One region of the Microbispora sp. H10949 genome, then DNA from elsewhere that is predicted to be linked to it. Evidence: riboswitches for the same ligand, from Rfam matches in the RefSeq annotation. Region 1 holds a riboswitch; each other region holds the start of a gene.
The links. Region 1 has a riboswitch for cyclic di-AMP ahead of HHX40_RS19125 (hypothetical protein). Riboswitches for the same ligand answer to the same signal wherever they lie in the genome.
Positions count from the first base shown of each region.

Region 1 (9,392 bases):
CCGGCGCCGCTGATCTCTCCACGGCTGCGCGCCATCCTGGCGCGCGTGCCGCTTCTGGTGCCGTCGGTCCGTTTTGTCAGGAAAGTGTGGTCGAAGGACCGGTACCTCCTGATCGCCCTCGTCGCGGTCACCGTGGTCATCGGCGTGCTCGACGCGGAGGTCTCGGCGTACTGGTTCTCGCCGTCGCTGCTGATCCTCGTGACGCTGATCGGCGGCCTCCAGCTCCGCCTGCGCAGCCTGGCCATCCTGCTGTGCGCGGTCGCGGCGTCCCTCGCCTACATGGGAGCGACCAGGGGAGTGCTCGCCGTCGGGCCGGGCCTGCTGATCACGATGGGCTTCACCGCCGCGCTCGCGTGGACGATGGCGCGGACGCGGGGCAAGCTCGGCGTGCAGGGCCTGCGCGGTGACGCGATGCTGCTGGAGCTGCGCGACCGGCTCAAGCGGCAGAGCGAGCTGCCGCCGCTGCCCAAGGACTGGGGCGGCAAGGTCGTGCTCAAGCAGGCCGGAGGGTCGTCGTTCGGCGGCGACTTCGTCGTCTCCATGCGCGAGGGCGACCGGGTCCAGCTCGCCGTCGTCGACGTGTCGGGCAAGGGCGTCGACGCCGGCACCCGCGCGCTCATGCTCTCCGGCACGTTCGGCGGGCTGCTCGGTTCGGTGGACGACTTCCTGGCCTCCTGCAACTCCTATCTCCACCGGCAGATCGGCGACGAGGGGTTCGTCACGGCCGTCCACCTGACGCTCGACCTGTCGACGGGGGAGTACACGATCACCTCCGCCGGGCACCCGCCGGTGGTCCGGTTCGACTCCGGGTCGGGCACCTGGCGGGTGTCCACGGCCAAGGGGGTCGTGCTCGGCGTCGTGCCCGACCTGGCCTGCGAGACCGACAGCGGCGTGCTGCGCAAGGGCGACGCGCTCATGCTGTTCACCGACGGGCTGATCGAGCAGCCCGGCCGGGACATCGACGCCGGGCTCGACCGGCTGCTGGGGGAGGCCGAGCGGCTGCTGCCCTCGGGCTTCCGGGACAAGGCGCGGCAGCTCGTGCAGGCCATGTCGTCCGGTCACAACGACGACTGCGCGCTCGTCCTCATCTGGCGTCCCTGAGGCCCGCCGGGAAAGCTCCCTACAACCAGCCGTAGTCGGTGGCGATGCGGACGGCGTCCACCCGGCTGCGCGCCCCGGTCTTCACCAGGACGCGCGACAGGTGGTTGCGTATCGTGCCGACGGACAGGCCCAGCTCGGCGGCGATCTCCTTCGAGCGCGCGCCCCCCGCCGCGAGGCGCAGCACCTCGTGCTCCCGGGGCGTGAGGGGGCACTCGGCGGCCTCCAGGGCCGCGACCGCGAGCTCGGAGTCGACGATCCGGCGCCCGGCGATGATCCGCCGTATCCCGTCGGCGAGCTGCTCGGGGCACACCTCGATGCTCAGGTAGCCCAGGGCTCCCGCCGCGAAGGCCCGCTTGAGGTGGCCGGGGTTCGGCTGGGCCGACAGCAGCATCACCCGGCATCTGGGCACCTTCTCGACGAGCCGCGCGGCCAGGCTCGGCCCGTCCGCCCCCGGCAGGTCCGCGTCGATGACGGCGGCGTCCGGCAGTACGTCGAGGGCGGCCGGCACGATGTCCTCGGCCGAACCGACGTCCGCGACCACCGTGAGGTCGCTCTCCCCTTCGAGAGATGCGACCAGGCCTCGCCGTACCAACGGAAGGTGTTCGGCCACCAGGATCCGGATCAAGACGCTCCCCTCTGGACGGTCTCTCAAAGGGTGATCGACCCATTGCGTACTGTCAACGGAGTGTCCAGGTTCGGCCATGTATGGGCAACGCGCCGGTTCGCCGGAGCAGGTCTCTCCCTTGTTCCGGTGGGCTACTCTCGGAGGGTGCGACGACTGCCACGGCATCTTCTCCGACTCGGAGGTACGCGCTGATGAGCTGGCTCATCGTGGCCGGATTCGTGATCGTCTTCGTTGGTCTGCTGCTCTCCATCGCGCTGCACGAGATCGGGCACCTCGTCCCGGCCAAGCTGTTCGGCGTCCGCGTGACGCAGTACATGGTCGGCTTCGGGCCGACGCTGTGGTCGCGGCGGCGCGGCGAGACCGAGTACGGCGTGAAGTGGATCCCGCTGGGCGGCTACATCCGCATGGTCGGCATGCTCCCGCCGCGTCCCTCCGACGACCCCGGCAAGCTGCGCAGCGTCTCGACGGGCCCCTGGCAGGGCCTCATCGAGAACGCCAGGGCGGTCGCCTCGGAGGAGATCCGGCCGGGTGACGAGAACCGCGTCTTCTTCCGCAAGCCCTGGTGGCAGAAGGTCATCATCATGACCGGCGGGCCCGCGATGAACTTCGTGCTGGCGTTCGTGCTCTTCGCGGTCGTGATGATGGGCTTCGGCGTGCGGACGACGAAACCGGTCGTCTCCTCGGTGTCCAAGTGCGCTATCCCGGCGGCCGAGGCCGCGCACCGGGACTGCGCGTCCGGCGACCCGCTGACGCCCGCGGCGAAGGCGGGGCTGCGGCCGGGGGACCGGATCGTCGCCGTCGGCGGCACTCCGGTCGCCAGCTGGGAGGCGGCCACCCGGCAGATCCGGTCGCACGGCGCCGGGGCGACGACGCTCGGCATCGAGCGCGACGGCCGGACCACGACGGTGGACGTCGACCTGATCGCGCAGGACATGCCCTCGCAGACCGACCCCGACAAGGTGGACAGGAACGTCGGCTTCCTCGGCGTCAGCCCGACGATCGTCGTGGAGAAGCAGGGCCCCGGCTACGTCGTCGGGCAGATGTGGGACCTGACCAAGCGGACCGCCGCGGCCATGGTCAACATCCCCAAGAAGATGGTCGGCGTGTGGAACGCGGCGTTCTCGGGGGAGAAGCGCGACCCGAACGGGCCGATCGGGATCGTCGGCGCCGGCCGCATCGGCGGTGAGATCGCCGCGTCGGACATCCCCATCGACAGCAAGATCGAGGTGTTCATCAGCCTGCTGGCCGGGCTGAACCTCGCGGTCGGCATGTTCAACCTCGTCCCCCTGCTGCCGCTGGACGGCGGCCACATCGCCGGCGGCCTGTGGGAGGGAGTCAAGCGGGCCTTCGCCCGGGTGCGCCGGCGGCCCATGCCGGGCTACGTGGACGTCGCCAAGGCGCTCCCCCTGACGTACGTCATGGCGGCCCTGCTCGTCGTCATGGGCGGCCTTCTCATCTACGCCGACCTGGTGAACCCCGTCCGCATCTCGGGCTGAGCGGGGCTGAACCGGGCTGATCGGGTTGGGCCGGGCCGGGCGGGCCCGGCCCGGCGGGTGAGGGACGGGGTCCCTACTCGCCCGTCGCCCCGTCGATGCGCTCGCGCAGCAGGTCGGCGTGGCCGTTGTGCCGCGCGTACTCCTCGATCATGTGGACCATGATCCAGCGCAGTGAGTGGTGGACGCCCTGCCGGGCCGCCTTCGTCGTCGCGTCCAGATCGGCGCAGGCCGCCTCCGCCGCCCGCGCGTGCTCGATCTCCGCGCGCCAGGTGGCGAAGGCCTCCTCGGCGGACGCCGTGTCCACGTTGTCGAACTCGCCGTCCGGATCGTCGTCGGTGTAGTAGATGCCTTCGAGGTCCTCGCCGGCGAGCCGCCGCCGGAACCAGCTCCGCTCGACGTCGGCCATGTGCCGCACGATGCCGAGCAGCGACAGGGACGACGGCGGGACGGAGCGCAGCCGTAGCTGTTCCTCGGCGAGGCCCTCGCACTTCACGGCCAGCGTCTGGCGGTGGAAGTCGAGGAAGGCGCGCAGCATCTCGCGCTCGCCCGCGGCGAGCGGAGGATCGGTACGTGTGTCGGTCATCCGGACATCCTCCCCCTGGCCCCCGGGGTGCGACCACTTCATTTCCGCCCCGCCGGACGGCCCGCCTTCCAGGCGCAGGAGAGGGGGCGCGCTCTCGCGACCCGCTTGACTCGGGCGTGGACGAACCTTTGCCTGTACTTGTCCAAACAGCATGATCGAGTCAGAATCAGTTCAGCCTTCAACCATTTTGGTTGGAGGGTCGCTGCACGGATGAGGAGAGGCATGAAGCGCACGATCTCCGTTCTCGCCGTCGCCACCGGCGTCCTCGGCGCCACGCTCACCGGCGTCGGTCCCGCGTCCGCCTCCGCGGTCGACTGCTCCACGGGCGGGTACACCTACGCCCGGACCAGCTACGTCCCCACCAACGTCCAGCGGCCGTCGGTGGACGGCCGTAACTACAACATCGCCGGTCCGTCGGCGTACACGCACGAGGTCTGCCTCGACATCCCGGACACCGAGACGTTCACGATCGAGGTACAGATCCACTCCTCCGACGGGTCCACGACCGTGTTCGTGGACGACCGGCCCGGCGACAAGGTCTTCCGCTTCTCGCCCGGCACCAACAGCTGGTGGCAGGTCTACGGCACGATGACCGGGCCCGGCAGCACCTACATCTACTACACCTGGAACGAGAAGCAGATCCCCGCCTGACGCGGAACGGGCCGGCCGCCTCGCTCGGCGAGGCCGCCGGCCCTCGAAGCTCCTGCTCAGTACATCGAGATGTGGACGTGGTCGTAGTGGTTGGCGGTGACGCCGCCCCGGTCGGACATGGGGCGCCAGCCCGGGTGGCCGAGGTTGTAGATGCGCTGCTGCCAGATGACGTACATCACGCCGAGCTTCGGGCCGTTCTTGATGGCCCAGGCGGCCAGGCTGTCGCCGAGCGCCTTCATCTGGGCCGAGGGCATGGCGCCGCCCGAGCTCATCATGAAGTCGCAGGCCCGGCCGAGGGGGTGCTCACCGCTGTTCTCGGCCCGGTAGCAGCCGACCGGGAAGCTCAGATCGAAGTGCTCCTCCACCTCCGAGCGCATGAGCCGCATCCGGGGCGTGATGTTGTCCGCGCCCGCCGGCAGTTCGGGCGCCCACGACCCGCTGCCCCTCCGGCCCGGAGCGATCGGGACCAGGCGGTCGATCTTGTCCTTGATGTCGTCGATGAGCTTCTCGGCCTCCCGGCGCCGACCGGCGACCTCCGCGGCCTGCGACTTCAGCGACGCGGTGAGCGCCTTCGCCGCCTCGGCGGCCTTCTGCCGTTCGGTGCGGACCTCGTCGACCCGCGCGAGCCTCGCGGCCTGTTCCTCCTTGAGCTGGTACGCCACCGCGGAGACGGTCAGGTTGGGCAGGACCCGCACGCTGTCGGTCTGGTACCGCAGCCCGACGAACTCCCGGACCTCGTCGAGGGTCGCCATGTAGTCGGTTTCCGCCCTGGTCACGCGGGCGCGCGCCGCCGCCTCGTCGTCCCGCGCTCTGGCGAGCGCGACCCGCTTGGCGTTGTAGTCGGAGATGAGCCGGTCGACCTTCTTCTGCAGGCCGGCGAGCTGCTTCTTGAGCTGCCTCTCCGTCGGCTTGGGGGCGGCGGCGCCCCCGGCGGCCGTGCCGAGAACGAGGGCCGCGGCGGTCAACACACCGGCGGCCAGGGGGAACGCGCGGGGCAGAGCCCACTCCTCTCCATCTGCCGACCGGGTTAGCTGACGGGTGCGGGCTGGAGGAGCCCGGGCAGCGACGTGCCTTTACCCCAGAGGCGTGAATGGGTCCCCGGCTCCCGGGCGAGGCGCCCGGGATTAGGCGGCACCGGCTGTAACCGGTGGTGCCAGGGATACTAGTGGTAAAGAAATGGTGACTGCCACCCCAAGTCGCAACCGTACGGAGATCAGTCCGTTACCACCTCGCGCAGCATGCGGGCGGCCTCCTCCGGCAGCACGTCGTTGACGAAGGCGCCCATCGCCGACTCCGATCCGGCGAGGTACTTCAGCTTGTCCGCCGCCCGCCGGATCGTGAAGACCTGGAGGTGCAGGTAGGCCAGATCCCGGCGGTAGGTGACCGGAGCCTGGTGCCAGGCCGCGACGTACGGCATGACGACGCCGAACAGCCCGTCCAGGCGGCGCAGCACGTCGATGTACAGCGGCGCGAAGGCGGCCCGCTCCTCCGCCGACAGCGCCGGGATGTCCGGCACCCGGCGGTGCGGGTAGAGGTGCACCTCGAAGGGGTACCGGGCGGCGGCCGGGACGAAGGCCGTCCAGTGCTCGTTGGCGGCCACGACGCGGGGCCCCTTCCGCTCGGCCGCCAGGACGTCCGCGAACAGGTTGCCGCCGCGGTGCCGGGCGGCGGTCTCCAGCATCTGCCGGGTACGCGGCGTGACGTACGGATAGGCGTAGATCTGCCCATGCGGGTGCGGCAGCGTGATGCCGATCTCGGCGCCGCGGTTCTCGAAGCAGAAGACCTGCTCCACGCCGGGCAGCGCGGACAGTTCGGCCGTGCGGTCGGCCCACGCCTCGACGACCAGCGCGGCCCGCTCGTCGCCGAGGGAGCTGAAGGAGGCGTCGTGGTCGGAGGTGAAGCAGACGACCTCGCAGCGCCCGGTCCCCGGCCGCACCTCGCTCAGCCCGCCCACCTGCTCGTACGCGCCGGTGTTGAAGCTGAACGACGGGAAGCGGTTCTCGAACACCGCCACCTCGTACGGCGAGGGGATCTCCGAGCCGGGATGCCCGGGGCAGAGCGGGCACTCCTGGGCGGACGGCAGGTGGGTGCGGGTCTGGCGGTGCCGGGCGACGGCCACCCACTCGTCCATGAGCGGGTCGTGACGCAACTCGGACGCGAGGGGGCGCGCGGGCAGATCCCGGGGGTCGGCCACGTCGTGGTCGGCGTCGTCGCGGCGGTCGAAATAGATCAGCTCCCGGCCGTCGGCCAGATGAGCGATGGTGCGCTTCACGGTGCGATCTCCAGCTTCACAGGGCTCTTCTCCGGCGTCGCGGCGGCGTCACACGGAGGCGGTCTTCAGGGGCGCCTCGCCGGACGGATCCGCGAGGAGGAGCTCGCCGGCGTGCTCCGACAGCACGGCGCGGGCGTCCTCGGGCAGGCCCGTGTCGCTCACGACCACGTCGGCCTCGCCGAGGGCCGCGATCGTGCTGATGCCGACGGTCCCCCACTTGGTGTGGTCGGCCAGGACGACGAGCCGCTGGGCGGCGGCGATCAGGGCGCGGTCGGTCTCCGCCTCCAGCAGGTTGGGGGTGGTGAAACCGGCCCGGACGCTCATGCCGTGCACGCCGAGCATGAGGATGTCGACGTTCAGGGAGCGGACGGCCGCGACCGCGACCGGGCCGACCAGCGCGTCGGACGGCGTCCGCACGCCGCCCACGAGCACCACGGTCTGGTCGGGCCGTCCCGCCCGGTGGAAGACGTCGGCCACCTGGACGGAGTTGGTGATCACGGTCAGCTCGGGCACGTCCACCAGGTGGTGGGCCAGCGTCCAGGTCGTCGTGCCGGCCGAGAGCGCGACGGAGCTTCCCGGCCGTACGAGCGGGGCCGCGCAGCGGGCGACGGCCTCCTTCTCGGCCTGCTGCCGCATCGACTTGGCCGCGAAGCCCGGCTCCTCGGTGGAGCCGGCGCCGGTGGCGGTGGCCCCGCCGTGCACCTTAACGATCAGGCCGCGCTCCGCCAGGACCTCCAGGTCGCGGCGGATCGTCATGTCCGACACCCCGAGCTCACGCACGAGTTGCGCGACCCGGACCCCGCCGGACCTGCGGACTCTCTCCAGGATCGCCTGCTGCCGTTGCTGGGCCAGCATCCGCCACTCCTTTAAACAGATTCCAACAGATTATGCACACATACGTACAGGAGCGCTGAGCCGGGGTGCGGGTACTTGCCGCCGCCCGCCCGCGGGGGGACAGTGGGCGAAACCCGTACTCCAGGGAAGGCGGCCGCGATGGGCAGACGCGCACGCAAGTCGAAGGCCCGCAGGAAGAAGAAGGCCAACCACGGCAAGCGTCCTACGGGGCGATAGCCCGGTTCCGGGGCCGTCTCAGGGGGTTCTGCCCCACGCCGCGAGCAGCTTGGTCTGCTGGTCGGCGCCGGCCGGGACGTCGCGCTCGTCCCCGATCACGCCCGCCTCGCGGTAGCCGTCCCACGCCTTGGCGAACCATTCGGCGCAGGACGCGACGAGGTCGGGGTCGAGCCGTTCCGGACCGCCGACGGCCCGCGCGAGGTCCCAGGTGTGGATCAGCGCGTCCGCGAACAGCTCGGTGATGTACTCCTCGCCCGGCACGTCGCCGAAGGACAGATGAGCCACGCTCGTGAGGGCGCCCTCGGCGTACACCGCCTGGACGGCGCCCTGCGCGGACGCCTCGAACGCCTTCACCGGGTCGTCGCCGAGCACGTCGCCCTCGAACGCGTCGCCCACCTCGGCGGCCGTGCGGCCCGACAGCAGTTCGGGAGCCCACAGGTTCTCGGTCACCAGGTGGTTCACCAGCCCCCGGACGTCCCAGTCGACGCACGGCGTCGGCAGGTCCCACTGTCCGGGGCGGACGAGATGGAGGCGGTCGCCGAAACCGTCGAGCGCCCTGCGGTACGCGTCCCGGATGTCGATCATGTCCCCTCCTCGCCACGAGCTCCCCGATTCGACCGTAACTCCTCCCGGCGATCAGTCATGCCCGCCCGCCCGCGAGGAGGCGGCCGGTCACGGAAGATGCTGCTCGACCCAGACGATCTTGCCGTACGGGGTGGGCCGGGTGCCCCAGCGATAGGCGAAGCGCTTGATCAGCTGGAGGCCGCGGCCGGTGTCCTCGTCGGGGGTGGCCGTACGCGGGGCGGGGCTGGAGGGGGAGCCGTCGGCGACCTCGACCACCAGTGTGCGGCAGCGCAGCAGCCGCAGCTCGATCGGCGGCCAGCCGTGCTTGAGCGCATTGGTGACCAGTTCGCTGACGATGAGCTGGGTGCTGTCCACCAGGCTGCTCAGCCCCCAGGCGGCGAGGGTGACCCGGACGAACCGGCGGGCCTGGGAGACGAACTTCGGGTCGGCGGGCAGGGGGCAGGTCGCCACCTCGTCCGGGTCGAGCTCACGCACACGGGCCACCAGCAGGGCGATGTCGTCGCGCTCGTGGCTCGCCCGCTGGCTGCTGATGATGTCGTCGCACATGTCGTCGAGGTCCTCGACGGGCCCGGCCAGCAGGCGGCGCAACCCCATGATCCCGGCGTCCAGGTCCCGCTCGCGGCTCTCCACCAGGCCGTCGGTGTAGAAGGCGAGCACGCTCCCGGCCGGCAGGACCAGCTCGCGCATCTCCAGCGGGTCGCTGCCGATGCCGAGGGGAAGGCCCGACGGCAGCTCGACGATCTCGGTCGACCGGTCGGGATGCAGCAGGATCGGCGGCACGTGCCCGGCGCGGGCGAGCGCGCAGCCGCGCGTCACCGGGTCGTAGACGGCGTAGATGCACGTGGCGATCTGGGTCGGATCGAGGTCCTGGCTCATCAGGTTGAGCCGGAACAGCACCTCGTCGGGCGGCAGGTCCAGGCTCGCCAGCGTGCGCGCCGCCGTGCGGAGCTGGCCCATCGTCGCCGCGGCCCTGGTCCCGTGGCCCATGACGTCGCCCACCACCAGGGC
Region 1 is NZ_JABBWZ010000006.1:577,869-587,260, forward strand. It holds gene HHX40_RS19100 (PP2C family protein-serine/threonine phosphatase) at 1-1,101, shown strand, start outside; gene HHX40_RS19105 (LuxR C-terminal-related transcriptional regulator) at 1,121-1,726, opposite strand; gene HHX40_RS19110 (M50 family metallopeptidase) at 1,918-3,222, shown strand; gene HHX40_RS19115 (DinB family protein) at 3,296-3,805, opposite strand; gene HHX40_RS19120 (hypothetical protein) at 4,028-4,456, shown strand; gene HHX40_RS19125 (hypothetical protein) at 4,513-5,424, opposite strand; cyclic di-AMP (ydaO/yuaA leader) riboswitch at 5,459-5,596, opposite strand; gene galT (galactose-1-phosphate uridylyltransferase) at 5,670-6,728, opposite strand; gene HHX40_RS19135 (DeoR/GlpR family DNA-binding transcription regulator) at 6,777-7,583, opposite strand; gene HHX40_RS38240 (50S ribosomal protein bL37) at 7,722-7,799, shown strand; gene HHX40_RS19140 (TIGR03086 family metal-binding protein) at 7,818-8,384, opposite strand; gene HHX40_RS19145 (ATP-binding SpoIIE family protein phosphatase) at 8,472-9,392, opposite strand, start outside.

Region 2 (9,392 bases), on a different contig from region 1:
GATGGTGACGGCCGAGGGCGACCTCGTCACGCTGAGCCGGGACGCGGACGGCGACCGGTTCGGGGGCGCCGTCGTGTCGCTCGGCGCGCTCGGCGCCGTCGTCGCCCTGACGCTCGATCTCCTGCCGGCGTTCGAGGTCCGGCAGCGCGTGTACGAAGGGCTTCCGGCGGAGGTGCTCGACGACCGGTTCGACGCCGTCATGTCCGCCGCCTACAGCGTGAGCCTGTTCACCGACTGGCGGACCTCGCGCGTCAACCAGGTCTGGGTCAAGGAACGCCTCGCCCCCGCCTCCGGCGGCCTCGGCGACGCGGAGCCGGACGGCTTCTTCGGGGCGGCCCCGGCCGACGGCCCGCGCCACCCCGTGCCCGGCGTGTCCCCGGTGCACTGCACGACCCAGATGGGGACGCCCGGCCCCTGGTTCGAGCGCCTGCCGCACTTCCGGCCCGACTTCACCCCGAGCAGCGGCGAGGAGCTCCAGGCGGAGTACATGGTGCCCCGGCAGCACGCGGCCGAGGCGTTCCGGGCGCTCGGCGCGATCGGCGACCGCATCGCCCCGGTCCTGCAGATCTCCGAGATCCGCAGCATCGCCGCGGACGACCTCTGGCTGAGCCCGAGCCAGGGGCGCGACACCGTGGCCTTCCACTTCACCTGGGTCAAGGACCCGGCCGCCGTGACGCCGGTGCTGACCGCGATCGAGGAGCGCCTGGCGCCGTTCGGGGCGCGACCCCACTGGGGGAAGCTCTTCACCCTCCCGCCGGACGTCCTGCGCTCCCGCTACGAGCGCATGGACGACTTCGCCGCCCTGGCACGGCATTACGACCCCCAGGGCGTCTTCGCCAACGAGTACGTCGAGCGGTACGTCTTCGGGCGGCGATAAGCCCGATTCGCGGAGATAGGCCGGGGTACGTGTGTGCCGCGGCCGCCGCCGCATCCCCGGCGTACGGCCCCGGCCGTACGGGTGAGGGGAGGCGCCATGCGGATCGAGGACTACGCGCTCGTCGGCGACATGCACACGGCCGCCCTGGTGGGCCGGAACGGCTCGGTCGACTGGCTGTGCCTGCCCCGCTTCGACTCCGGCGCCTGCTTCGCGGCCCTGCTGGGCGGGCACCGGGCCGGGCACTGGCTGCTGGCGCCCGCCGCGGGAGGCACCTGCGCCGGGCGCCGCTACCGCGACGGCACGCTGGTGCTGGAGACGACCTGGGACGCGCCCGGCGGGTGCGCCCGGGTCCTCGACTTCATGCCGCCGCGCCAGGAGGCACCCGACGTCGTCCGGATCGTGGAGGGCGTGCGCGGCCGGGTGGAGATGCGTACGGAACTGCTGCTGCGCTTTGACTACGGCGAGGTGGTGCCCTGGACGCGCGAGCGCGGCGGCGAACTGGCCGTGATCGCCGGCCCGAACGCCGCGTGGCTGCAGTCTCCCGTGCCGCTGACGCAGGAGTCGCGCCCGCGCGCCGCGACCGCCTCGTTCACCGTCGCGGCGGGGGAGCGGGTGCCGTTCGTGCTCACCTGGCAGGAGTCGTGGCGGAGCCGCCCGCACCGGCTGGAGGCCGCCGAGGAGCTGGCGAACACCGAGCGCATGTGGCGGGAGTGGCTCGGCCGGTGCCGTCACCGGGGTGAGTACGCCGAGGCGGTGTCCGGCAGCCTCGTCACGCTCAAGGCCCTCACCTACGCCCCGACCGGCGGCATCGTCGCGGCGCCCACCACGTCCCTCCCGGAGCTGATCGGAGGCTCCCGCAACTGGGACTACCGCTACAGCTGGCTGCGGGACGCCGCGTTCACCCTCCAGGCGCTCATCGGGGCGGGGTACTCCGAGGAGGCGACCGCCTGGCGTGACTGGCTGCTGCGGGCCGTCGCCGGAGACCCGGCCGACCTGCAGATCATGTACACGATCGACGGCGGCCGCCGGATGCCCGAGCGGACCCTCGACCGGCTGCCGGGATACGAGGGGTCCCGGCCGGTGCGGGTCGGCAACGCCGCCGCCCGGCAGTTCCAGCTCGACGTGTACGGCGAGGTGATCGACTGCCTCTACCAGGCCAGACAGGCGGGGCTGGGGCCGGAGGAGGACGCCTGGGACCTGCAGCGCGCGTTCATGGACTATCTCGAGGGCGCGTGGCGCGAGCCGGGCAACGGGCTCTGGGAGGTGCGCGGGCCGCGCCGCCCGTTCGTGCACGCGAAGGTCCTCGCGTGGGTGGCCGCGGACCGGATGGTCGCCTCGGTGGAGCGGCAGGGGCTCGACGGCCCGGTGGGCCGCTGGCGCGCCCTGCGGGAGGAGATCCACCGGGACGTGTGCGCCCACGGGTACGACCCCGGCCGCAACACCTTCACCCAGTTCTACGGCTCCAGGGGGCTGGACGCCGCGCTGCTGCTGATCCCCCGGCTCGGCTTCCTGCCGCTGGACGACCCCCGCCTGACGGGGACCGTGGACGCCGTGTGCCGCGAGCTCACGGAGGACGGATTCGTGCTGCGCTACCGGCCGGAGGCCGACGGGGTGGACCGGCTGCCGGGCGGGGAGGGGGTCTTCGTCCCCTGCTCCTTCTGGCTCGCGCACGCGCTCGCCCTGCTGGGCCGGCGCAGGCGGGCGCGGGCGCTGTTCGAGCGGCTGCTGTCCCTGCGCAACGACGTCGGCCTGCTGGCGGAGGAGTACGACCCCACCCGCCGCCGCCAGGTGGGCAACTTCCCCCAGGCCTACAGCCACGTCTCGATCGTCAACACGGCGGAAGCCCTGACGGCGGCGGCGCCATCTGCCTGACAGATGTACTTCATCTGCAATCCGCGCGTCTCGCGGTCTCCCCTCCGCGCCGTCCCCGGTTGCATGATGCAAGAGAGGGGTCTCGGGCCCCCGGCCACCTGGGAGAAGAGGTGACACATCATGGTGCAACCAGGTCTGGCTCGACGCCCGGACGTCACGGAGCTGCGCCAGACGTACGACCGGGCGGGATCGACCGCCCCGGCGCAGGTCATGGACGCGGTGACGCTCCTCGCCGGCCTCTACCTCGCCATCTCGCCGTGGATCGTGGGATTCACCGGGTTCGGCGGCCTGACGGTCAACAACCTGATCGTCGGGCTGGTCGTCACGGCGCTCGCGCTGAGCTGCGCCTCCGCGTTCGGCCGGACGTACGGCGTGAGCTGGGTGACACCGGTGCTCGGCGTCTGGGCGATCATCGCGCCGTGGGTGATCAGAGGCCAGCCGGCGACCACCGCGACCATCTGGAACAACGTGGTCACCGGAGCGGTGATCTTCCTGTTCGGCCTCGGCGCGCTCGCGTTCGCGGCCAACTACCGGCAGCACGAGCACGGCCGGCGGAGAGGAGTCGGCGCACCGGGCGGTGAGTGGTAGCCGGCGCGGCAGCCCGCCGCCTGCGGTCCGACGCCAGCGGTCCGACGCGGCGGGGCCGGCCGGATCGACGGGGCGTGAGAGGGCCCGAGCCCGCTCACGCCCCGCCATCGTGCTTTATGGGAGCCCGAGTGCCAGACGGGCCCGTACCGGACGATGTGGCGCATATCACGATTAGGTGCCGTCAGTGCGAGGACCTGCGGAAGCATGGTGCAGAAGGTGCAGAAATGGACCTGTTTGCCGGTTTTTCGGTCGTGTCCTTCTCGTGATCTACTATGCTTCCGGTCAGTACGCCGGTGCGTGGTCCTCAACCCGAGGACGACCGGCGACCGCCGAATCCCGGATGTCATCGAACCCGGGAACCGGGGACCCACGTCTCTTCTGGGGTGAATCCGGACCATCCGGTAGGGCTACTCCTGGCCCGAACCCGTCAGCTAACCCGGTAGGCGGCCAAGGAGAGGAGAGCGCGTGGAGTGTCCGCTCCACCTGCCCACCCGGTCCGGCCTCCGTCGCCGGACCACATGCCCGCCCTGGAACGTCTCCAGGCTTCCGGGGTGACGGCGCGCCCGTGACGGGCTGCCACATCTCCCGTTTCTGAATCCCGTCCGACCCCGCCCGCCCGGGGACCGCCGCGGCCGTGTCCGCCGGTGCGTCCGCCGGCGTGACGGTCGGCGTGACGGTCATGCCCGCATGCCGTCGTGCCCGGCGGCGGGTTCGTCATGTTCTGACGCGCGCCATAGGAGCCTTCGATTTCTACCGATCCGATAGCACAGCAGTTGCTCGACGCCGTACGCCCGGAACTCGGCTACCGGGAACGGCCCGGGAAGCCGACCAAGTTCGGCGAGTGGTACGCCGACAACATCGCCATGGACTCCGACTTCAAGGCGGCTCCCTGGTGCGACATGTTCGTCTCGTGGGCGGCCAACCGGGCGGGCGTGCGGGACCACGTCGGCGAGTTCGCGCTGACCACCCGGCACGCCAAGTGGTTCGAGCAGCAGGGCGCCTGGAGCCGCAAGCCGGAACCGGGGGCCGTGGTCTTCTTCGACTGGTCGGGGTCGAAGCGCATCAAGGACATCGACCACGTCGGCATCGTCGAGAAGGTCGTCGGCGGCAAGGTCCACACGATCGAGGGCAATGTCGACGGCGTCTGGCTCAAGCGCAAGGTGCGCGACTCCAGCAAGATCGTCGGGTACGGCCTGCCGCGCAAGGTCAAGGTGATCCCGAAGGTGACCGTCACCGTCCAGCCCGTGGCGGCGGACGCAGCGGTCCAGGGGGCGGTGGTGCAGGGGGCAGTGGGGCAGGGGGCGGCGGCGTCGGCCACGCGGAGCATGGCCGCGGGTCACGGGCAGCCGCCGGGCACGGTCTTCTCGCCGAGCGACGCCGTCCTGCCGGCCGGGCTGCTGTTCGCGCTCGTGTCGACCGCGGTGACGGGTCTGCGCTTCAGGGCCGCCGCGGCGGCGACGTCCGGCGGACGGCACCGCATGGGTGGCCCGCGGCGGGAGGGGCACGGCGGCGAGCGACGCGGCCAGGAGGTCGTGGGAGCCGGGGTGTCCGGCCCCGCCGCGGCGCAGGAGCCGTTCCACCTCCCCTATTTCGGCTGACCGGCCGGAGAGGCGCCTGGGAACACTCTGGGAGTTTGAGATCGTTTGCGGGTGTCTGTGAAATTCGGTGACTCGCGCGGCTAGGGTGGGCAGCCACCCGCGGAAGCCGTGGAGCTTTCCCCCGATACGACCGCTGGGAGTTGTCTCACATGTACGGGCGCGTCCCCTCACAGACGAGCCAGGATGATCAGTTTCGTCAGGAGATCCTCTCCAGCGACGAGCCGTCCGGCGCGAAGAGCAGGAAGCCCTTCGTCATCGTCGCCGTGATCCTGGTCGCCGTGCTCGCGGCGGCGGGTGCGGGTTTCGCGTTGCGCGGCGCCACGGACCCGGGCCCCTCCGCGGGCGGTGCCGGGCAGCAGACGGCACCGGCGCAGGAGAACGGCGCCGGTGATCCCGCCGAGGCGGGACCGGACTCCGGGACCGGCGCCGAGGACGGCGCGGATGACGGCTCGGCGGGCGACGCCGAGGGTGGTGGCGCGGACGGCGGCTCCGGAGGCTCCGCGCAGGCGCCCGCCGGAGACGGCACGGGCACCGGCTCCGGCGCCGGTGGGTCCACCGGTCAGGCGCCCGGCGGCACGGGCCAGGTGAAGACCGGGCCGGCCGGAAAGGCGGGCGGTGACACGAAGGGCGGCGCGGGCACCGGCTCCGGCGGAGGCGACGACACGCCCTCGACGGCCGGTGGCTCCGGCGGCCTCATCCCGGGGGAGTGCGCCGCCTCCGGATGCTGAGTCCGCGTGACGACCGCGTACCCGGCGAGTGCGCCGCCGCCGCGAACCCGGCCGGCTTCCGGCGGGCGTACCGGATCACCAGGTCCGTTCAGGCATCGGGTCAGGAGGACGGATCGGGCCAGCCGAGCGGGAACGAGACGGTCGTGGGCGGTTCGCCGGCCGCGTCGGTGAACTCGCGCATGGCGGTGATCAGAGCCTGACGCCGGGGAGCGGGCATCCGGGCGAGTATCGCCGCGATCTCCGCCTTGCGCCGGGCAGTGACCTCGTCCACGATGCGCGAGCCGACGTCGGTCAGCCGCAGCAGCGTCTCCCGCCGGTTCTGCGGGTTCACCTCGCGCTTCAGCAGCCCGGCGGCGGCGAGGCGGTCCGCCATCCGCATCGCGGTCGAGGGATTCACGCCGAGTCTCTCGGCCAGCGTGACCAGTTTTGTCTCTCCCTGCCCGACCACCAGCAGCATCCGGAACTGCGGCAGTGTGACTCTGTCCTCCGCGGAGGCGAGGGAGCGTGCGGAGATCGCGACGAGCACCCGCGACGCGGTGAGCACGGCGGACGTGACGGCCTCCAGGTCGTCCGCGATCGGCTCCTCGTCCCCATCCTTAGCCATAGGCATCGTTTTTACACGGTCCCAGCCGCCGTCTCGTCATTGCACCGGACAAAGGTTCCCACCCTGTGACCAGGAGTTGTACGGCGAGGACGGCGGCGGTGCGTCCCGACATGCACCTCTGTGCGAGCGCGTGTGCTGATCGCTTCTGTGGGTAGTCGCGGGGGCACGGAAAACACGGAGGGAAACGATGGGCTGGAGCTACCGTAAGTCAATCAAGATGGGGCCTTTCAGACTCAACCTGTCGCGCGGCGGTGTGGGCCACAGCTACGGCGGTCGCGCCTTCCGCGTGACCAAGACGGCGGACGGGCGTCGCACCCTCACGGTGAACCTGCCCGGCGGCTTCCACTGGAAGAAGACGCTCAGCTAGAGCGGGTGCGTGACGCGCCGGGCGCGGCCTCCGGCCCGCCCGGCGCAGGACCCCGGCGGCGTCACTTCTCCGGGCTCACTTCTTCCGGGCTCACTTCTTCGGGCGTCACTTCTTCGGGTGCAGCGCCGAGGGCTTGTGCACCGCCGAGCCGCCGCTCTTCTCACTGCGCACCTTGTACTGCGGTTCCTCCGGAGACGCGGCCACGGTGCGGCCGGCCTCCTCGGTCCGTTCGGTGATCTTCTTCTCGACCTTGCCTTCGGCGGTCCCGCCGTGGCTCTTCCAGGTCACCTCGTCGCCGACCTTCGGTTCCTCGGATTCGCGCTTGTCACTCATGGGCCCGCGCATACCCCTTCGTCCCGCCGGCACTCGGGATGGGAATCCAGGAAAAGGGCGATCCCTTGGGCGCCTGATCTCCGTGCCGTTTCCCCGGCGTTTCCGCGGGGCGCCGAACCCGTATGTTCCACGCCGCTGCGGCGCCCGTCAGGCGGGCCGCTTGCAGGCGTGATGGGACCTTTGCGGGTGAAGCGCCCGATCACCATGCTTGACCGGACATTGGTCGTGGGATGCGTGATCACTCCCTGGTGCGGCGCTTACCGTCGTGCTCGTACCATCCATGACCTCGGGGGAGTCTCATGCCTCTCTGCACTGCCGTACTGGCCGCCGCCCTCCTCTCCGGGCCGGCCGTCGTGCCGCCGGACCCGGCTCCGACCGGGACGACGGCCACCGCGGACACGAACGACGCCACGCCGTCGTGGCGGCCGGCGGGACCATTCGCTCTCACGCCCGGCGGGGCGCCGCAGGACGGGGAGTCTCCGTTCATGCTTCCGCAGGCGCCGCCGTGGATGGCGCCCGGCGGGACGGCGGGCGAGCGGGGCGACGCCGGCGCGGACTCCGCTCCGGGGAGCGCCCCGGACGTGCCGCGTGATCCCGGTGCGGACGCCGGGCCGGACGCGGACGGCGACGTCGTCAGGCCGGGGGAGAAGGCCGGCGGCGCGGAGAACGTCAGCCCGTCGGGATCGAACACCTCGATCATCCCGCTGATCGATCCCAAGACGCGCGACGTCGTGTTCCAGCCGGCGTCGGCGCCCGGCAAGCCGGGCGAGGCGCCGAAGCCGTTCACCTTCCACTCCGCGCAGGGAGTGCAGAAGACCAGGTCGTTCCCGCCGGTCCACGGGCGGAAGAAGGTCATCCAGCGCCCCCGGCAGCAGCAGCGGCCGCGCGGCTGGTGAACAACGCGCCCGAGACGGCCTGACGGACAGGCCCGCGCGCCCGGCCCGCCACCCAGCAACGACCTTTCCACGACTAAGGAAGCACCATCATGAAAACCCGTCTGCTCGCCTTTGCCGCGCTGACCGCGGCGCTGTCGATGTCCGCGGCGTGCGGTAGCCAGGGCGGCGACTCCGCGGCCCCGGTCGCGGTCAACGAGACCGCCACTGACATGACCACCGAGACCCCCACCACCAGCGCCGAGCCGAGCGAGGGAGCCTCCGCGACGCCCTCGGCCTCGGCGGCCGCGTCGCCGGTCGGGCCCGCCTGCGCCTCGCTCCCGGCCTCGGGCAAGGGCAGTCCCGCCGAACTGGCCAAGGTGCCGGTGGGCGCCGCGCTCTCCGACATTCCGTCGCTCTCCACGCTGGCCCGTGTGGTGAAGAAGGCCGGGCTCGCGGAGACGCTCAACTCCGCCCAGGACATCACCGTGTTCGCGCCCACCAACGAGGCGTTCGGCAAGATCCCGAAGAACCAGCTCGACCAGTTGCTGACCAACCGCAAGTCGCTGCGGGGGCTGCTGGCCTACCACGTGGTCAAGGGACGGAAGGCGCCCGCGGACCTGAAGGGCGAGCTGACCAGCCTGGAGGGCCGCAAGCTCACCGTCTCGGGCGCGGCGCCCAGCCTCAAGGTCAACGACGCCGCCGTGACCTGCGGGAACCTCGCCACCTCCAATGCGACCGTCTACCTGGTCGACAAGGTCCTCATGCCGAGGTGACCGGCCGCCGTCCAGGACGGTGTTCTCCGGGGGTGTGCCGCATGCGGCGCGCCCCCGGATTCGTTTCCATCCCTTTTCGCTCCCGATTCTCCGCGCGGGGTGCGGCCTATGTCCTGAAGCGGCCGATTCTCTTATTTGACCGGACACTGAGTGTCAGGTCCGTGAACGCCCGGCATCAGCCGCTTACCTTCGTTCTTGTACCGTCCACCAATATTCGGGGGAAATACTCATGCCTATAGCTACTGCCGTACTCGCCGCGGCTCTCCTGTCGGGGCCGGCGCCCGCCGACCAGAGCCCGATGGCCGCCAAGGAGCAGCTGTCGCCCGGCAAGAAGATCGCCGCGATGGCGATGAACCACCCGGAGGAGCCCGACTTCGTCGCGTCCAAGGCGCTGGAGATCCTGGACAAGGGCGCGAAGGTCACCCCGTTCACCAAGCCGGACGACGAGGCCGGCGCTCAGGGCATGCGCGGCCCGGCGGCCGGAGGCCCGCGGAACGCGGGCCAGGCGAACACCGGCCAGGCGGCCGGGGCTCCGCAGGGCGCGGGCCAGGCGGGCGGCAAGCAGGGGGCCGCCGGCCAGGAGCCCGGCGGCACGAGCGGCTTCATGCCGCTGGGCAACGGCGGCATGTTCACCATGCCGGCGAGGAACAACAGCGGCGACGCCAACAGTGGCGCCAACAGCGGCGCCAACGCCCAGAACGCGCCGCGGGACATCTTCCTCAACCCCTCCACGCAGAAGCCCACCTACGCGAAGCTGTCGGGCGACGACCTGACCGG
Region 2 is NZ_JABBWZ010000003.1:600,344-609,735, forward strand. It holds gene HHX40_RS10095 (D-arabinono-1,4-lactone oxidase) at 1-877, shown strand, start outside; gene HHX40_RS10100 (glycoside hydrolase family 15 protein) at 974-2,749, shown strand; gene HHX40_RS10105 (SPW repeat protein) at 2,870-3,337, shown strand; cyclic di-AMP (ydaO/yuaA leader) riboswitch at 3,655-3,799, shown strand; gene HHX40_RS10110 (CHAP domain-containing protein) at 4,111-4,935, shown strand; gene HHX40_RS10115 (hypothetical protein) at 5,085-5,663, shown strand; gene HHX40_RS10120 (MarR family winged helix-turn-helix transcriptional regulator) at 5,764-6,267, opposite strand; gene HHX40_RS10125 (DUF4236 domain-containing protein) at 6,455-6,634, shown strand; gene HHX40_RS10130 (DUF2945 domain-containing protein) at 6,740-6,967, opposite strand; gene HHX40_RS10135 (hypothetical protein) at 7,267-7,863, shown strand; gene HHX40_RS10140 (fasciclin domain-containing protein) at 7,953-8,615, shown strand; gene HHX40_RS10145 (hypothetical protein) at 8,845-9,392, shown strand, end outside.
Region 2: it holds a riboswitch for cyclic di-AMP, as region 1 does, so the genes downstream of both, HHX40_RS10110 (CHAP domain-containing protein) here and HHX40_RS19125 (hypothetical protein) in region 1, are expected to answer to the same signal.

Region 3 (9,392 bases), on a different contig from region 1:
GCCAACACCGCGCTGACGGTCATCGAGTACCGGCGCGGGCTGCCGCCCACGATCGTGATGTTCAACGACATGAGCCACCTTCCGCCCGGCCTGCGCTGGACCGGGTTCCCCGCAGGCATCAGGCCGTGAGGCGGCTGCAGGGATTCAATCCTGTGCGGGCCGGCCCTGTTGTGCGGCCGGCACCGGGATCTGTTCGCCGTCCTTGTCACGCGTCGCCCAGAGATACACCAGCGCGCCGACGAACAGCACGATCGAGGTCCACTGGTTGATCCGCAGCCCGAGGAGCGTCACCGCGTGGTCCACTCCGCCCACGGGGTCGATCCGCAGCCCTTCGATCCAGAACCGCCCGAACGTGTAGCCGGCGACGTAGAGGGCGAACAGGCGGCCGTGGTGCAGCGTGAACCGCCTGCCGGCCAGGATCAGTGCGAAACCGAGCGCCGCGTCCCACAGCGACTCGTACAGGAACGTCGGGTGGTAGAGCACGCCTGGCTCACCGCCGTGGGCCTGGTCGATCTCCAGGCCCCATGGCAACGTGGTCGGACCGCCGTACAGCTCCTGGTTGAACCAGTTGCCCCAGCGGGCGATCGCCTGCCCGAACGCGATGGCGGGCGCGACCGTGTCGGCCACAGCGCCCAGGGGCACCCCCCGGCGGCGGCAGGCCAGCCACATGCCCACGCCTCCCAGGGCGACCGCGCCCCAGATGCTGAGCCCGCCCTCCCAGACGAACAACGCCCGGTAGGGCTCCTTGATCGCGCGCGGGCCGAAGTAGGTCTGCCAGTCGGTGATGACGTGGTAGAGGCGGGCGCCGACCAGCCCGAAGACCACCGCGGGCACCGCGAGGTCGCTGATCACGCCCTTCTCGCCGCCGCGGGCGCGCCAGCGCCGCTCGCTGAGCCAGACGCCGAAGAGGATGGCGAGGACGAAGCACAACGCGTAGGCCCGGATCGGGATGAATCCGAGGTGCCAGACCCCTTGGGCAGGGCTGGGGATCGAGGCGAGGGGCATGCGGTGAGGCTAGCCAACGTGCGGCCGCCTGGCCGCCTTCGTGACCTCATCGCAAAGGTGCGGAAGGAGGAGCCCCTGCGGGGCTCCTCCTTCCGGCGCCTCGCGCGCCGGACCGCGTCGTCGTGGCCGTACGCACGGACGCGTGCGGGGGTGGCGCCCGGTCGGGCGCCACCCCCGGCGATCCTCGCCGATCAGGCGACGGTGCAGGGGCTTCCGTTCAGGGTGAACGAGGTGGGCTTGCCGGCGTTGCCGGTGTGGGTGGCCTGGAAGCCGACCTCAGTGGTGGCTCCGGGCGCCAGCGTGCCGTTGTAGCTCATGTTCTTCGCGGTGACCTGGCCACTGGTGGGCGAGTAGGTGGCGTTCCACCCGCTGGTGATGGTCTGCCCGCCGGGGAGGGTGAAGACGAGCGACCAGCCGTTGACGGTGGAGGAACCCGTGTTGGTGATGGCGAGGTTCTCGGTCAGGCCGTTGTTCCACGCGTTGACCGTGGCGGTGACGCGGCAGGCGCCCGGTCCGCCGCTGGGCGACTGCGACGGCGACTGCGACGGCGACTGCGACGGGGACTGGGACGGCGACTGCGAGGGCGACTGCGACGGGGACTGGGACGGCGAAGCCGAGGGCGACTGCGACGGGCCGGACTGGAACTGGGTGAAGAACTTCCACACCTCAGCCGTCGTCCAGGTCCTGGCGCCGCTGGTGGAGGTGGACCCGTCATTGGGAGAGGGGGTGTGGTCCCCGTCGAACGCGGCCCAGACGACCGGGTATCCGGCCCGGCATCCCGAGTAGGCGGTGATGATGTGCGTCAGGCTGCCCTGCGCGGGTTCCCGCGGGCTCTGGGGCGTGCAGCCGTTGTTCGAGACGAACCTGTCACGCAGCGCCCGTCCCTGCGAGATGTTGAGCACCGAGTCGTGGGTGCCGTGGATGCCCATGTACGCGACGGGCTGGGTGCCGCCGTTGCACCCGCTGAGCTGCGCGCCGGAGTAGACCGCGACGGCACGGAAGACCGTCGGCCGGGCGCACGCGACCGCGAAGCTCATCGAGCCGCCGTAGCTCCACCCCAGGGCGAAGCGCTGCGTCGTGTCGACGCAGAGGTTGCTCTCGACAAGCTTCAGCATGTCGTCGGTGAAGGTCAGGTCCTCACCGTTGCTGTTGCCCCAGCCGTTGTTGATGCCCTGCGGCGCGATGAAGATCGTGCTGTTGTTGGAGACCTGCTTGAGCCCGTAGTAGGCCCAGACGGCTCCGTCCGAGCCGCCCGAGTCGACGATCTGGGCGGTGCCGTTCAGCCAGTGGTACGCGATGATCAACCGGTAGGGGCGGGTGTTGTCGTAGTTGTCGGGAATCCTCAGGATCCAGCTACGATTCTTGCCGCTGGTGGTGATCGTCTGTGAACCGCTTCTCAGCGTCGGGGTCTTACCGCATCCGGCGGTCGCCGCCGCGACGGCGGTGGCCGAGGACGACTTGGCCGTGCCAAGGCTGTCGCTCAGCGCCGCCTGTCCCGTCGCCAGAACGAGAAGCGCGGCCGCCGCGACAGCGGCGAAAATGGATTTCTGTCTCAATTTCCCGCAACTCCCTTGCCATTCGAAAATGGACGTGTGTCGATAGGGAAGCCATTTGTTTTTTCGTCCGGTGGGGCGTCCGCGGCCTGTGCATGCCGGCCGGGCAGCCCTGCCGGACGGATTCAAACGCCAGGTGAGCCCACCGTCAGTCGACCCGGAGCGGCGCGGTGACCGACCGTCGTCGGCGTGTGCGTGCTCGCCCCTTCCCTGCTGCAGAAGAGCAGGGCGAGTTCAGATGTCCGTCAGCGTCGGCATGGCGCATTGCCGTGTGTTTTTTGAGGCCACGGTTTGTTAACGCTAACAGTGACGGGGGCGGCCAAGTGCTCCTCTCTAACGGGCGACTGGAAGTGGTGGTGAACCGGAGCAAATAGGAAGTCATGAAGCGTGTCAAGGATCTTGTCTTCTCCTCGACGGCCCTTCGCCCGGGAGCGGCCATTCCTTCGGTTTTGACCAGGGAAAAGGCCGAGGCCGCCGTCGCCGCCTAGATGAAAATTTCATCTCGGAGCTTTGCGCTTCAGGCCCCTCCGGCGCCGAGGCCCGGCGGTCATGGCACCGGCGGAATCGGAGTCACCAGTTTTCCTCGACCCAGTCCAGGGCGGATTGCCACCAGGACGTTCTCTGGTTGCGCCTGGGAGGGGGGATCCGCGGCGTCGAGGGCGGCGGTGCGGTCTGGAGCCGCTTGGAGGACCGCGGCAGGACGAAACCGATGGCAGGGATCGGCGGTATCGGCGACGGGTTCGAGGCCAGGCCGTTCCGCGGGTTCGCGAAGTACTGATCCGACGGCAGGGCTGAAGGGCTTCCGTACGGTGAGAAGGACGCCGAGAACCCCGGCCGAGGCAGAGTCAGCGAGGCCGAGCTCCCCGGGGCCACCCTGTTCTGGCCCGGCAGCTTGTTGTGCTGCGGCAGCCGTACGACGACGGCGTCCGCCGTCACCGACACCGAGATCCAGTCGGCGCGCCTGTTGTGCAGCTCGATCTTCACCCGCTCCTGCGGGCCCGGCGCCGTGTCAACCGGAATCACCAGCCCGCTGCGCGTCGTGACCGTCCGCTGCCGAGCACCGTCGTCGCCTGCCGGGTTGACCCGCATGTCGACGCCCGCGCATCTGGTCCACCGGTTGTACTCGGCCCTGACGGCCACCCGGGCGCCGGGCGTCGGCGGACCGCTCGCCGGCACGACGGGATTCCCGGTCCATGCGGGACACTCGCCGTACGCCCTGCAGAGCCTGACCACATCGGCGTACGAGCTGGTGGGCAGGGTCGCGCCGAACAGCAACTCCTGTTCCAGGATCAGCCGTGCCTGCCCGATGGTCTTGATCACGTCCGGCATGGAGGGCACCCACAACCAGCAGCCCGCGATGGCGGTGTCCGCCAGCGCCTGCCGGGACGCGTCCTTCATGTTCTCCGCGATGCCGAACGCACGGACGAACTCGTGCTGTGCTCGCTCGACGAGCGCGTACCGGTCGTAGGCGGTGCGCCATTGGTCCCGTAGGTCCCGCATGTACCGGCGCCCTGCGGCCATGTGCTCGTCGAACTCCCGTACCGGGATCAGGTCGACCTTCCGCCCCACCGCCGCGATCTGCCGCTCCAGCACGTCCAACCGCTGGCCGATCCGCTGCACCCCCGCGTCGGGCCGGTTCCGCACGCCGACCACGGCGTCGATCACCTGGTGCGCGACGATCGCCCAGTTGGCGTCGTCCCACGCGCCCTGCTGGAGCAGCGCGGTGACGGCCGCCTTGGTGGCGATCGCGCCCAGCGCGACGGCGAGCTCGATCGACATGCTCGAAGGCTAAAGAGGCCTCTGACGCTCCGCATGAGTACCTCCCTACTCACATCAGGTGCGATAGAGGTGTCAGGGTGACCGTCGGCCGGCATGAGGAGAGCGACGCATGACCTTCGTGAAGGACGTCGAGACCCGTGGCATGCGCCACTGCGAGACGACGGCGCTGGGGGTGCTGTTGCGGCACGAGGGGCTCGATCTGTCCGAGCCCATGCTGTTCGGGCTGGGGTCGGGCCTGTCCTTCGTCTACTGGGACAGCAAGGCCATGCCGATCCCCTTTCTCGGCGGCCGGGTCAAGCCGTTCGAACTCACCAGGAACCTGGCCGCCCGGCTGGGACTGACGCTGGCGACCGAGGAGACCACCTCGTCGCGCAAGGCGTGGGAGAATGTGGCCGCCCGCGTCGACGCGGGCCGGCCGGTCGGCCTCCAGCTCGACTGCTACCACCTGGACTACTTCCGCTCCAAGGTGCACTTCGGTGGTCATGTCGTCGCGATGTACGGCTACGACGAGCACGAGGTCTACCTGGTGGACACCGACCAGCAGGGTGGAGCGGTACGCACCGGCCGGGACGGCCTCGCCAGGGCGCGGGCCGAACGCGGCCCGATGACCGCCAGGAACCGGTCCTTCACCCTCACCCTGCCGGCCCGCCCGCTCAACTGGCGGGACCAGATCATCCCCGCCATCCGGGACTGCGCCGACGCCTTCCTCGCCGCTCCCATCGCGAACCTGGGCCACCGCGGCATCGAGAAGGCCGGCAAGCAGGTGCCCGGATGGCTGCTACGCGCAGCCGAGCCGCGGCGGGACCTGCCGCAGGCCGCTCTCCTCATGGAGAAGGGCGGAACCGGCGGCGCCCTGTTCCGCGCCCTCTACCGCGACTTCCTCGACGAGTGCACCCGGCTGATCGACGACGGCGGCCTCCGCACCGGTCACCGCCTGTACGCCGAGGCCGCCGGCCTCTGGACGGAGGTGTCCGTCCTGATCGCGAAGGCGGGAGAAAGCGGTGACGCGGGACACCTGGAGCAGGCCGGGGTCATCCTCCGCGACCTTTCGCGCCTGGAGGAGGACGCCATGCGGGTGCTCCGTCAGCTGTAGGGGATCGGGTCAGTTCCTGCGCTGGAGGAGGAGCGTGACGAACCCCAGGATGCCCCGGTAACCGCGCAGCCACATGTCACGGTGCTCCAGAGCCGCCGTGCGAGCGTCGTCGGCGTCCGGGCCGGAATGCTCGTTGGCCCAGCGCAGCAGCGTGCCCGTCCAGGACCACTCGTATTCGTCCCATTCGGCCAGATCGCTGGTGTACGCGTGGACGACGTCGAAACCGGGGGACTCGGCGGCGGCGACGGTGCCGGGCAGGTCGAGGAACTCCGACTTCGCGGCGCCCAGCCGGGTGAGCGCCTCCGTGGTCGGCTCGCGCTCCCAGAAGCCCTCGCCCACCAGTGCCAGCCCGTTCGGCCGCAGGTAACGGCGGACGTGCTCGACGGTCGGGACGAGCCCGCCGAACGCGTGCGTGGCCCCGACGCAGAGCACGAGGTCGTACTGCTCGGCGACCGGGAAGTCGGCGGCCGGCCGCTCGTGGAACCGGATGCGTTCCCAGACGCCCTGGACCTCGGCCGCCTGTTCCGCCGCCTTGAGGCCGAGCGCGGAGATGTCCACACCGTCGGCGGTCGCGTCCTGGTAGAGCGCCAGCGCGCGCAGCGTCCAGGCCGCCTCGCCACAGCCGAGATCGAGGATTCTCGCCCCCTCGGCCAGCCGGGCCCGGCGCAGCAGCCGGGTCACGTTGGCACCGGAGACCGGCGCGGCGATGGGGTGGTCCCGATGAGCGAGATGGCTGATCAGCTGGCGGTCCATGGCCCAATCCTTCCGCATCCCCGAACCCTTGCGGCAAGCCGAATCCGCCCTTACAGGCGGCGCCGGGACGACCGCCGGCGTGCCGCCGGCCTGGCCGGCCCCCGGCGGAGACGCGGTCACGTGTGACCGGACGTCCCCGCCGGGGTGTCGTCCACGACGCCGGGGTCACACGCCGGGGCGTACGGCGGTGACGAAGTTGCTCCTCCAGTAGCCCTTGAGGCGGTCGACCCTGACCACCGCGCCGGAGTGGGGAGCGTTGATCACTTTCTTGTTCCCTATGTACATGCCCACGTGGCCGCCGCCGCTGGTGAAGATGAGGTCGCCCGGCTTGAGACGCGCCAGGGAGACCTTCTTCTTGACGGCGTTGAGCATCGACCACGTCGTACGCGGGATCTTGACGCCGGCCTTGCGCCAGGCGAACTGGACCAGCCCGGAGCAGTCGAACGCCCCCGGGCCCGTGGCGCCCCAGACGTAGGGATCGCCGATTTGCTTTTTCGCCACCTTGATGGCGAGTTCGGCCTTCTCCTGCTGGACAGCGGCCTTGGTGAGCTTCGTGTTGACGGAGGCCTCCGCCGTGGAGGCCGTGGGCGTCTCTCCGGCGTACGGGGTGAACGCCGTGACGGGGGGCTCGGGCGGGATGGCCGTCGAGTCCGGGGGCGGGGCTGTCACGGTCCCCGTGACGGCGCCGGCAGGCAGGGCGCCGAAGCCTGCCAGGGAGACGGTGAGCGCTGCGCTACCGAGCGTGACGCAGGCAGCGCGAAGCAGATTGGTGGGGTTGGCGGACAGGGGGATCTCTCCTAGGGTCTTCCGCTTGCGCCTACCGGGTTAGCTGACGGATTCGGGCAGGGAAGTCGCCCTACAGCGCTTACGCGCCGATTCACCCCGGACCTTCGGATGGAAGGTCGATTGGTTCCCCGGCTCCGGGCCTCCTTGCTGCACGGATTCGGCATCACCGGCGCCCAGGGGGGCGGGAGAGGACATGGCGCCGGTGACAGTGGATGCGCTTTCCGAACACGGGCTGGCCGGGTTCGTTGGGCAAGGAAACTACCAAGACACGCCATATTGCCGCAAAGGGGGCAAATGGGATTATGACCGCATAAAGGGATCATAAAGCGGGGAGCTGCAGGTCAGGGCAGGTGTGGTAGTCGGAAAACGTGACGCTCGTCACACCGGCCGATCGGCCTTCCGCAGGTCGCCAGGGCGCGCGCATCCGGCCGGCGGGGCATCTTCCACCGGCCGCGGGCGATCCCGAAGCGCTCGCCACGCCGTCGGTCCACGGCGTGGCGAGGTCAGACGGTCACTGCGTACGCCAGAACGTGCCGTTGGCCGAGGGGTCGTCGGGGTCGCCCTGCGGGACGCTGAAGCCCGCGCCCCACATCGTCGTCGTTCCCGGCCTGCGGGCGACGGAGAACACGACGGCGTCGGTGCCGGACTTCCGGACGAGCCGGGCCTGTCGCCACGTCGAGCCCGTGACCTGCCACAGGGTGGGGTTCCAGTTGCCCTGCAGGACCCAGACGCCGCCCCTGCCGTCGGGCTCCACCTCGGTGTACGGCTGGGCGTTGGCGGAGCCGATGGAGACGGTCCACGACCTGCCGTTCCAGTGCATCACCAGGGTGCGGCCGAAGTTGACGTCGTCGCCCTCCTCGTCGGCGCCCTCCCAGCTGACCCCGCCGACGGCCCACACGTTCTTCGATCCCACGACCGCGATGTCCTGGATGGTCACGACGGCGTCCGGCGCGGGAAGGGTGAGGGCCGGAGCCGGGACCAGGGTCCAGGACGTCCCGTTCCACCGCATGATCGAGGGATGGTTGCCCTTGACGCCCGCCGCCCAGGCCACGCCGGCCTTGTACGCGTCGACGGCGGAGGCGCGGCCCGGCAGCCGGACGCTCTTCCAGGAGGACCCGTTCCAGTGCCTCGCCGTGGCGGCCGTCCCGGCGACCGCCCAGACGTCCTTCGCGCCCGTCGAGTCGGCGTCCGTCGCCGAGAAGCCACTGCCCAGGGAGATCGTGGTCCATCCGCGGCCGTTCCAGCGCGCGGCCCTGCCCTCGCCGAAGACCCACGCGTTCGTGCCGGAGGTGGCCGTCACGGCCCGCAGCTCGTACGGCGGGCTGTTCGGGACGACCCGCCAGGATCGGCCGTCGAACCGCTGGACGAGACCCCGCTGCCTGCCGTTCACGACCCGGTGCCCGGCCGCCCACACCGACCCGTTGCCCAGGACCGTCACGTCGTTGAGCACGTCGTCCCCGGGCAGCGTGTTCACCCTGACCGGCTTCCACGTGGGCGCGGGCGCCTCCGCCTGGTAGCCCTGATAGCCCAGGTGGCCCTGGTGGGCCGCACCGGACGCGGCCACGGGCGGCACGCTCGCCAGGCCGAGAACCATCACCCCTGTGACGACTGCGGTACGCATGACGCTCCCCTCCGTTCGCCCATATGACGTCCGATCGAGGACATTCGTTCACCGGGCGGCCACGCGACTTCCGGCGCGGATGCGGTGGAATCGGCCTGTCCGCGTGCGAAAACGACAAGTAGGATTGCCGGTATGGCAAACGACGACGCCGCCGTCCTGGCCTCCGTCGGTTCCCGGCTGCGTGCGCTGCGCAGGCAGAACGGCAGCACGCTGAGCCGGCTCGCGGAGTCCACCGGCATCTCGGTCAGCACCCTGTCGCGCCTGGAGTCCGGCGAACGCAAGCCCACGCTGGAGCTGTTGCTGCCGCTGGCGCGGGCCTACCAGGTGCCGCTCGACGAACTCGTCGGCGCGCCGCCGGTCGGCGACCCCCGGGTGCGGTTGAAGCCCATCAGCCGCTGGGACTCGACGATCGTGCCCCTGACCCAGCACCCCGGCGGGCTGCAGGCGTACAAGATGATCATTTCGGTGGAGCGCTGTGATCCCGAGCCGCGTACGCACGAGGGCTACGAGTGGCTCTACGTGCTCAACGGGAGGCTGCGGCTGGTGCTCGCCGAACACGACCTCGTCCTCAGGGCGGGGGAGGCCGCGGAGTTCGACACCCGGCTGCCGCACTGGTTCGGCAGCACCGGCGAGGCGCCGGTGGAGATCCTCAGCCTGTTCGGCACCCAGGGCGAACGCATGCACGTCCGGGCGAAACCACGCGGCGCGTAGGAGACGCCCGCTGAACCGTCTCAAGGACGAACCACGGCTTTCCGCGCATAATGGGGACACCTGCAGGCGATCAAGGAGCGACGATGCGGCT
Region 3 is NZ_JABBWZ010000012.1:197,801-207,192, reverse strand. It holds gene HHX40_RS29150 (histidine phosphatase family protein) at 1-129, shown strand, start outside; gene lgt (prolipoprotein diacylglyceryl transferase) at 145-1,005, opposite strand; gene HHX40_RS37270 (cellulose binding domain-containing protein) at 1,197-2,561, opposite strand; gene HHX40_RS29135 (hypothetical protein) at 3,129-4,337, opposite strand; gene HHX40_RS29130 (BtrH N-terminal domain-containing protein) at 4,447-5,430, shown strand; gene HHX40_RS29125 (SAM-dependent methyltransferase) at 5,440-6,183, opposite strand; gene HHX40_RS29120 (C40 family peptidase) at 6,349-6,852, opposite strand; cyclic di-AMP (ydaO/yuaA leader) riboswitch at 6,983-7,142, opposite strand; gene HHX40_RS29115 (hypothetical protein) at 7,481-8,590, opposite strand; gene HHX40_RS29110 (helix-turn-helix domain-containing protein) at 8,723-9,301, shown strand.
Region 3: it holds a riboswitch for cyclic di-AMP, as region 1 does, so the genes downstream of both, HHX40_RS29120 (C40 family peptidase) here and HHX40_RS19125 (hypothetical protein) in region 1, are expected to answer to the same signal.